Regions from separate parts of the Exiguobacterium sp. s143 genome, predicted to be linked through region 2. Evidence: riboswitches for the same ligand, from Rfam matches in the RefSeq annotation. Region 2 holds a riboswitch; each other region holds the start of a gene.
What was found. A riboswitch is a leader RNA that binds a small molecule or an ion and turns the genes downstream of it on or off. The one in region 2 is predicted to bind thiamine pyrophosphate.
Positions count from the first base shown of each region.

Region 1: another riboswitch for thiamine pyrophosphate. It lies ahead of thiD (bifunctional hydroxymethylpyrimidine kinase/phosphomethylpyrimidine kinase); the one in region 2 lies ahead of tenA (thiaminase II).
Region 3: another riboswitch for thiamine pyrophosphate. It lies ahead of KNQ03_RS01695 (ECF transporter S component); the one in region 2 lies ahead of tenA (thiaminase II).

Region 1 covers NZ_JACSMX010000005.1:118,796-121,923, reverse strand. The annotation lists gene KNQ03_RS14730 (murein hydrolase activator EnvC family protein) at 1-1,179, shown strand, start outside; TPP riboswitch at 1,243-1,353, shown strand; gene thiD (bifunctional hydroxymethylpyrimidine kinase/phosphomethylpyrimidine kinase) at 1,469-2,272, shown strand; gene thiM (hydroxyethylthiazole kinase) at 2,253-3,020, shown strand; gene thiE (thiamine phosphate synthase) at 3,010-3,128, shown strand, end outside.
Region 2 covers NZ_JACSMX010000002.1:278,716-281,843, reverse strand. The annotation lists gene KNQ03_RS09675 (glycoside hydrolase family 3 protein) at 1-167, shown strand, start outside; gene KNQ03_RS09670 (hypothetical protein) at 198-494, opposite strand; gene tenA (thiaminase II) at 546-1,241, opposite strand; TPP riboswitch at 1,316-1,422, opposite strand; gene KNQ03_RS09660 (DUF1002 domain-containing protein) at 1,616-2,497, shown strand; gene abc-f (ribosomal protection-like ABC-F family protein) at 2,774-3,128, shown strand, end outside.
Region 3 covers NZ_JACSMX010000001.1:294,534-297,661, reverse strand. The annotation lists gene KNQ03_RS01700 (ABC transporter ATP-binding protein) at 1-970, opposite strand, end outside; gene KNQ03_RS01695 (ECF transporter S component) at 967-1,539, opposite strand; TPP riboswitch at 1,640-1,739, opposite strand; gene KNQ03_RS01690 (50S ribosomal protein L25/general stress protein Ctc) at 1,835-2,512, opposite strand; gene KNQ03_RS01685 (GNAT family N-acetyltransferase) at 2,802-3,128, opposite strand, start outside.

The DNA.
Region 1 (3,128 bases), on a different contig from region 2:
AATGCCGCTGAACAACGTAAACTTGAAAAAGCGATCAAAAAACAAGAAGCTAAAATCTCAAAAGAGCAACGTCAAATCAATCAAATTGACGCAGCAATCAACGAAAAGATTTTCCAAGTCTCTGAAAAAAATAAACAAATCGAACAGTTGAACGTTCGAATCGATGAGTTAAAGGCAGACATCGTCCGTTACGAAGAAATGTTACAGAAACAGGAAGAACTACTCGGTGATCGTTTGCGTGTTTTCCAAGAGAACGATGGAAATTCGATTAAATGGGAAGAAGTCATTTTTGGATCGAAGGATTTAGGTGATTTATTCAGCCGTGTCATGGCGGGGAAAAAAATCGCTGAGCAAGACGATAAAATGATTTCGGATTACATCGCAACGCAACAAAAATTAGGAGAAGCAAAACAAGCGCTCGTTGAGAAAAAAGCGGAGCAAATGCAAGAAAAGAAAGTATTGCTTGAACAAAAGAAAGCGTTAAAGCTTCAAATGAAAGAACGTAGTGCCACGCTGAAGAAATTACGAAAAGGGAAGACGAAGTTCACGACAGAACTGTTAGACGCAAAAGAACTTCAAGCGACTCTCGAAGCGCAAGAACGTGCAATTGCGGCAGCGAAGGCAGCTGCTAAAGCAGCGGCTGAAAAAGCAGCAGCGGAGAAAGCGGCAGCCGAAAAAGCCGCTAAAGCGAATGCTCAAGCAGCAAAACAAGCAGGTAAGAGTTCGGAATCAACTGATTCTGTTGCCCCGCCGGTTGTTTCGAGTGGAGGGAAATTCGTTCGACCATCTTCTGGTGGAGTGTCACAAGGATTCGGACCAGCAAGCGGCGCGAACGGTTATACGTTCCACAACGGTGTTGATTTCAGTGGTTCGGTCGGATCTCCAATCGTCGCTGCAGCAGCTGGAACGGTCATTACAGCATCAGGTGGTGGACCTTACGGCAATCATGTCATGATTTCTCACTTCCTCGATGGACAAGTGTACACGACTGTCTACGCACATATGAGTTCATTATCGGTTCGTGCAGGACAAACGGTCTCTCAAGGTCAGCAAGTCGGGACACTTGGTAGTACAGGGAATTCAACAGGACCACACTTACATTTCGAACTACATGTCGGAGGCTATCAATACAGTGCCTCTTCTCCTCTAAATGCAGTCAATCCATTAGCATATCTGTAATCAAAACGGGCTTCGGCTCGTTTTTTTTTCTTCTCTATGCTACAGTAAAGGCGAAACGAATACTTGAGCAACTAGGGGAGCTGGAGGAATCCGGCTGAGAGGAAAACCAATCTGTTTTCGACCCTATTACCTGAACTGGATAATACCAGCGTAGGAAAGTTGAGCCGAACGGATACCGGAATGCGTGTATAACGCTTTCGTATAGCGTCGACTGCTTTTTTACAGCGGTCGACGCTTTTTTTGTCGGTCACGACTCCCTTACATTGCTCGATGGGAAGGTGAAAAGAACATGAAACATGTACTGACGATTGCAGGATCCGACTCCGGTGGTGGAGCTGGGATTCAAGCAGATTTAAAAACCTTTTCGGCTTTAGGGGTTTATGGAATGAGCGTCCTGACAGCCGTCACGGCGCAAAATACGTTGGGTGTTCAAGCGGTGGAAGAGTTATCCCCAGAAATCGTAGATGCCCAGTTAACGTCGATTTTTTCAGACATTCGTGTCGATGCGATCAAAATCGGGATGGTCTCGAATGCGCAGACGATTCGAGTCATTGCTAGACATCTCCGCAAACAGACAGTTCCTATCATATTAGATCCCGTCATGGTCGCTAAAGGTGGTCATGCCCTGTTGCGGACGGAAGCTGAACAAGCATTGATTTCAGAACTTCTGCCGCTTGCGACACTCGTTACACCGAATTTACCGGAAGCGGAGCGGTTAACAGGACGATCAGTGACCAATCTAGAGGAAATGCGACTGGCGATGCATCAATTGGCTACACAGACAGGGGCAGTATTACTAAAAGGTGGACATCTCTCAGGAGCTGCAACGGATTTATTGTTTGATGGGGAAGTGGAACACCGTTTCACATCGGAACGGTTAGACAATCAACATACTCATGGAACTGGTTGTACCTTATCTGCAGCGATTGCAGCACGGATGGCGCTTGGAGAAGATTTACAAGATAGTGTACGACAGGCGAAAAACTATGTCACGGAGGCAATTCGTCATGGATTTGCTCTCGGACAAGGTATTGGACCGACACATCATTTTCACTCACTTTGGAGGGATACACATGTTTACGACCATTCTTGAACACAAACCACTCATTCACCATCTGACGAACACGGTTACGATCAACGACTGCGCAAACGTCACACTCGCTGTTGGAGCATCACCCGTCATGGCGGAAGACATTCGTGAAGTAGAAGAGATGGTTAGACTCGCACAAGCTCTTGTCTTAAACATTGGTACGATCGATGCAGACATGCAAGCAGCTCAACGACTCGCAGCACGTGAAGCGGGACGTTTGAATGTCCCGATCGTTCTTGATCCAGTTGGAGCAGGGGCAACGACATTACGTACTGCCTTTTCTAAAGAACTCATTGATCTCGGGTGTACGGTCATTAAAGGAAATGCTTCTGAAATCAAGACGTTACTTGGGGAAGATGGGCGAACTAAAGGAGTCGATGCTGCGGGAGATACAATGATAGATCGAGAAAGCATTCGTGCATTCGCTCGCAAACACAAATCTGTCCTCGTCGTGACAGGTCCGAACGACTATATCACGGATGGAACGCGCGAAATGGAATTACATGTAGGAACACCTCGTCTAGGAGATATCACGGGTACGGGCTGCATGACGGCCTCCTTGATTGCGAGCTTCCTCGGTGCAGGATATACAGCGTTTGAGGCGGCTGTTCACGGAACATTCGTCATGGGAAAAGCAGGAGAACAAGCAGCCTCCGCGCAAGGTCTTGGTGATTTTAAACGAGAGTTGTTCAATGCCATCAGCCTCATGACGGTACAAGATCTTGTGGAGGTGACAGAACGTGTCAATTGATTACTCCATCTATGCAGTGACGGATCGTCGGTACCATCCTGAAGTCGCGATCGAGACGGTCGTTGAGGAAGCCATTTTAGGTGGTGCAACGATCGTGCAATTACGGGA
Region 2 (3,128 bases):
ATCTAAAATCAGCGGGACCGAACCTGCCTGCAGGTATCCGAGCGATCTTCGGAACGTTCAAACCGCAAGGCACTTTACCGGTTGATGTGCCGGTCTTTCAGAACGGTGTCTTTACCGATCAACTGCATCTCGAATTCGGTGACGGCTTTAAAAACTGGAAAAAATGATGACGTGATACACCAAAAGACCGAAGCTCCTTAAAGGATGCCTCGGTCTTTTAATGATTGATACGGATATTCAGTTTCTTCTTTCGCACGATGGTAGACGCGGTATAACCAATAAGTCAGCAGTGCATAGACGACGATGACAAGAACAGCAGAAATATAGCTTCCCATGCTATACGCTACCTTGAAGTTTCGAGTCGATGCGGATATACCGGATAACACAATCAACGTTGGGATGATAAGTCCTACAAATCTTACTTTGACTTTACCAAGCATTCGTTGCATAGCATATGCCGCGAGGATCACGAGTGCGATGACTACGATTTCCATTCCAATCCCTACTTTCACCAGATGGTATTCCTAATTCTACCATCTACTGGTTTAAGAAGATACCGGGCGTGCTGGAATCTTTTCGTAGACCGACGTGAACGTCTCTTCCGTCCACCCCATGTGCCAGAAGAGTAACTCATAGTAACAACTTGTCACGAAATGACGTTTCATCCGCTCGCGTTCCGTCGGGCTCGCTTGTTCCGCCAGTGCATCAAGCCGTGCAATCTGTTCAAAGACGACCTTTTCAAACCATTCCGAGCTGTACGTGTCGATCCATTGCTGATAGATTTTTTCTTCCGGAGTACACGTCAGTAATTGCTGTCCGACTTCATAATACAACCAGTAACATGGCAAGATGGCAGCAATCGTCTCACCGAGCGTTCCTTCACTCGCGTGATGCATGTGGGAGACATACGCATATGCTGTCGGTGCCGGTTCAAATGCTTCAAGATTTGCTTCCGTAATACCGAGCGGCTCAAAAAATGATTGATGTAAGCTCAACTCTGCCTCGTAAGTCGAAGTAGCATGTTCGGCAAGTGTCGCGATCGTCGCGAAGTCGTCTGCTTTTGACGCTGCCTTCGCTTGAATCTTCGCAAAGTGTTTTAAGTAATAGGCATCCTGCATGACGTAATGCCGAAATTTCGAGAGCGGTAACGTCCCCTCCCCGATTCCTTGTACGAATGGGTGCGTAAAACTACTATCCCAGTACGCTTGTGCCGCTTGTTTGATTTCTTGTGTGAATGTCATGATCTCATCCTCCTCGTTTAGTTATGAAACGAAAAAACACCACCCCGAAACACACGGGCATGGCGCAAGAAGAACAAGACTTGACGCCACTTCCCTCCGTAAGTACGAACTTAATCAGGTTCAAAGGGTCCGAACGTCTTCGTTCGTCTCAGTCGGTCTACCGACTCCCCTAGTGGTCATTATTCGATTCCCATCCACTATAGCATGCTGAAAATGGAAGTCAAGTTGTCCTCTTTTCGCTATACTATGGAGTGTCAGAAGACGGATGCCGTCTCCATCTACAGACCGATTCCGAACTTCTTTCGTTCTCGTACACTAACTTTAGTACCTGATACTATAATTCATTCTGTTACTTACAATTGGAGGATTTCATTATGCATACACCAACAAAAATCATGGCGTCAGCCGTTATCGCTTCTGCTCTATTACTCCCGACAGCCGCATCTGCCGAACAAGTCGTCGATAAGACGATCGTCACACTCGGGGAGTCGCTCGGCGCAAAGGATAAAGCATGGGTGCTTTCCCGTCTCAATGCACCGGAAGGCATCACACCGATCATCGCCACTTCTGCTGACGAAGAAAAATATCTCGGGAAAAACATTCCACAGTCGCAAAAAGGTGGCAACATGTATTCGTCGGCTAAGATCGAACTGACGGAAAAAGGTGATGGACTTTCCGTCTCGACGGAGAACATCACATGGGTGACAAAGGATATGTATCTCAACGCTCTCGTCACAGCGGGTGTCAAAGATGCCGATATCACGATCACTTCTCCCTACAAGGTGACCGGGACATCGGCACTGACAGGAATCATGAAAGCGTACGATCAAACTTCCGCTGAGACTGGAATTAAGTTAAGTGACGAACGCAAGGATTTAGCACAGCAAGAATTATCGGTCACATCAGACGTCGGAAAAACGGTCGGCACGGATAAAGTCGCTGACTTGATGAATGAGATCAAGGCTGAGATCGCCAATCAAAAACCGGAAACCAAAGTCGAGATCGAAAACCTGATCGTCCAAGTCATTCAAAACAACAATATCCAGTTGTCTGACGCACAAATGGATCGGTTGACGAATCTATTCAATCAAATGGAGCAAGCGAACATCAACTGGGGACAAATCGAGAGTGGTTTGAAAAATGCGGGGCAAGACATCCACGCGTTCGCAACATCAGAAGAAACGAAAGGTTTCTTCGCTAAATTATTCGATGGACTCAGTGACTTCTTCAGTTCAATCGCTGGCGTGTTCAAATAATTCAGACTTCCGTAACTGACAAAAAAATAGTAAACTAGAGATATCTGAAACGAAAGGTGGTGTGAAAAGATGGACTTTGCCGCGTGCAAACACTGGTTGATGGAACAATTGTATCTGTTGCGCGCGATTTTTCATGGAATGGCGTTCTAAGGCACCCGTCTGCCCTTTTTTAGAACTTCATGATTGAAAAATACAGCAAAGCGCATCTTTCACACGTGATGGAGAGTGCTATTTGCGCTCTCCTTTTTTTGATGCGCGCGAAAGGATCAATTGATTATGATGATTTGCGACATTCAACACCTAACCAAACAATTCGGAGGCGAAACGATCTTAACGGATGTTTCCCTCTTCTTAAACGAACACGACCGTGTCGGTCTAATTGGACGAAACGGGAGTGGCAAGACGACATTACTCCGCTTGCTTGCTCGCCTTGAGCAACCGGACGGTGGTGTCATCTATCAAAAGAGCGGTTTGACGATCGGCTATTTGGAACAACTTCCTGTATATAGTGAGACGATGACCGGACTCGACGTCCTTTGGACAGCGTTTGAAGACATCCTCGCGATCCGTTCTCGGATGCAACAGTTGGAGCAAATGATGGCGACAGCACCAGAGAATCTGGATGCGTTAC
Region 3 (3,128 bases), on a different contig from region 2:
GACGTTCTTGGAACCGATATGTTCCTTGATGCGAGAGCAACCGACCGAGTGTTGCAAGCAACGTACTTTTCCCGGATCCGTTTGCCCCGAGCAGCATCACCCATTCTCCCGTCTTCAGGGAAAATGTCGCATCGGTCAGCGAGTAAGGGGCTTTCGTCGATAATGCAGCGACGTGTAACAAGGCAGTGCCTGCTGTAGCGACTGGAGGAAGCACGTGAAGTCGCGCTGCTTGTGGTCCATCTATGGGTAACGTCTCTAACGTGTACGGATACAAAGAGGGAACAGCGATCCCTTTCGATTGAAGCTCTGTATACGCCTGCGGGAACAAATCCTGCGGATGCGCCGTCGCAGTCACCGATCCGTCTTCAAGTAAGATGATCTGATCGACATACGGCAAACAGACATCGAGTTGGTGTTCAATCAAGACGATTTTTAAATCATGTTCTTTCTGAATCCGAAAGATCAACGCCATCAGCTCGTGTTGCCCAATCGGGTCAATCTGAGCCGTTGGTTCATCGAGTAATAGAATCGTCGGCTCGAGCGCTAGGACCGCGGCGAGTGCGAGGCGCTGTTTCATCCCCCCGGATAGACTCGCGATCGGTGTCGAGAAGGGGAGAGGGAGACCAACAAGTGTGAGTAAGTGTTCAATTCGTCCCTCCATCTCCGCACGCGGAATCGACCGGTTTTCTAAGCTAAAAGCGATTTCGCGTCCGATCGTTTCCATGCAGAACTGTTCTTCTGGATTTTGGAATAAGACTCCGACCGAACCGGACCGGGTAACGGTTCCAGTCTGTTCGACTTCGATCGTCTCCGGTGTCAGTCCGGCTAAGGCATGAAGTAGTGTCGTCTTGCCACTCCCGCTTCGTCCGAGCAGAAGGGTCGTTCCTTGCTCGATTGATAGCGATACATGATTGAGCACCGATTTCATCTGACCGGGATAGCGGATGCTGAGATCGTCGACAGTAATCATGCGACTTCCCGTTTCGCACGTCCTGCCGCAAACCCGTTCAAGACACCGGTCGCAACAAGGCGACGGACGAGAATCGCTGCAAGCAAGCCGCCGAGTAATGCGCCACTAATCAATTGTAAGCCAGTTGTTGCAAGTAACGTCGTCGTCGTGTAGTAACCGAATCCGTTCGCAATCAGACTATAGACAATGCTACCAATCGCGGCTCCAACACCCGATAACATCAATGTCCATGTGTCATAACGGCGATAACGCGTCATCGCAAAGACGAGTTCCGCACCAAGCCCTTGGCATACCCCGATGAGAAGAGCCGATAAACCAAAGTGACTACCCGTGAACAGCTCGACGGCTGCCGCGACGATTTCCGCGATGAGAGCGGCACCTGGTTTTTGAATGATGGCTGCGACGAGCGGGCTCGCGATGATCCAGATCCCAAACATCCAGTTGGCACCGACAGGTCCGAAGATCGCAGACATCGGTAACCAGAGTGTTGACCAACCAAGATAGATGACCCCGCAAGCGACGGCGAGCATCATCATGACCATGATTTCTTTCATTTTCCAGTGTTGCATTAGGTACGTCCTCCTTAGAATGGGGGAGACGCCAAAAAAGACCGCCCTCCGTAAAAAAGAGAGCGGTCCTCAGAAAAACTGCGCGCAGCAGGAGTCATTGGATGTGATCGCTCCACTTTCCTACGCTAGTATGAACTAGATCAGGTTCGAAGGGTCCGAAGTGAATCGTCTCAGCCAAATGGGCTCCCCTAGTGGATATGGTAATAGGTGATACGCTGTTCACTTTAGGCAATCTTCTGTCTATTGTCAAGACACAAAAAAACGATACGCCACGAAGGGCGTATCGTCAAACGACTTATTTGTTGTCTTCGTTCTCTTCTTTTGCTTCTTCTGAAGACTCTTCCGTAGCTTCCGCTTCGTTGTCTTCACCAGCTTCCGCTTGTGCCTCAGCTTCTGCTTCTTCGATTTCCTCAAGCTCTTGTTCAAGCGTTGATTCGACGACAGCTGCGACTTGAATGTCGCCTTCTGTGACGATACGGAAATCTTTTTGTTCTGGAAGATCAGCAACAGAAATCGAATCGCCGATTTCGAGGTTCGTGACGTCGACTTCGACGTTCTCTGGTAATTTATCTGGTGTAGCTGCGACTGTTACTTTAAAGAGTGTCTGTGACAGGAATCCACCGACTTTAGCGCCAGCTGCTTCGCCGACGAGTACGACGTCTGCTTCGACTTCTGTCTCTTCATCCATTTTAACGGCGATGAATTCAACGTGATCGACAGTTGGTGTGAAGACATCCATATCACGACGGTTGATCAAGACGTTAATATTTTTACCGTCGAGTTTCAGTGAAATCAAGACGTTCTCACCGTTTTCTCGAACGATTTTAAGCAATTCTTTTTCTTCGAATGCGATTGGTGTACTTTCCACTTTGTAACCATACACGACACCAAGAGCTTTTCCTTCATGACGTAATTGTTTACGGAGTGAGCGTGGACGTACCTCGCGTTTTTCGGCTGTTAATTTAACTGACATGTTCATTTCCCCCTTGAATTTGGTATAGCCCTCAAAAGGTAATGAAAGTAGGAGCAGGACAAGTCCTGAACAATTTAAATATGCTAAGACAATCGGTTTCAGACTCTTTTGAATCTGACGCTTTCGTGACTTTGCATTTCTCTCCCAGGTCATTACGCTGATATTGAGAAACATGTGTGAGTAAGTCACCGTTTGATGCGGTGCTAGTGAGTTTATACCCCTATGTTTTAAATCCTTAAACCTCTAATTTTTATTTTTTAAAGTCGAAAGACCTCCAAACCGCTTGAAATCAAGGGTTGAGAGGTCTTTCGTTTTTTTCATTTTTTATGGTGATGCGTTGGTTTTCACGAACCAACACGCGGATGAGACGTTCGATGTGCCGCATCGTCGTCTGTCCCATCGTTGAAATTTGGAGCCATTGATTACGGACGAGATAGTCGCTTTCATATTGAACATGATAGCCCTGGATCCGGAGAGCGTCTCCTAAAGCGGTTGCCGACGGATGGACGATCGTCAGAATTCCCGGCGCTTGTGCTTCTTGCGTCGCAAGAAGGTTAAAACCAGTCGCGCGAACGGCTTGTTCGAGATAGGTCATCTTGATGGCGGCTTGATCGAG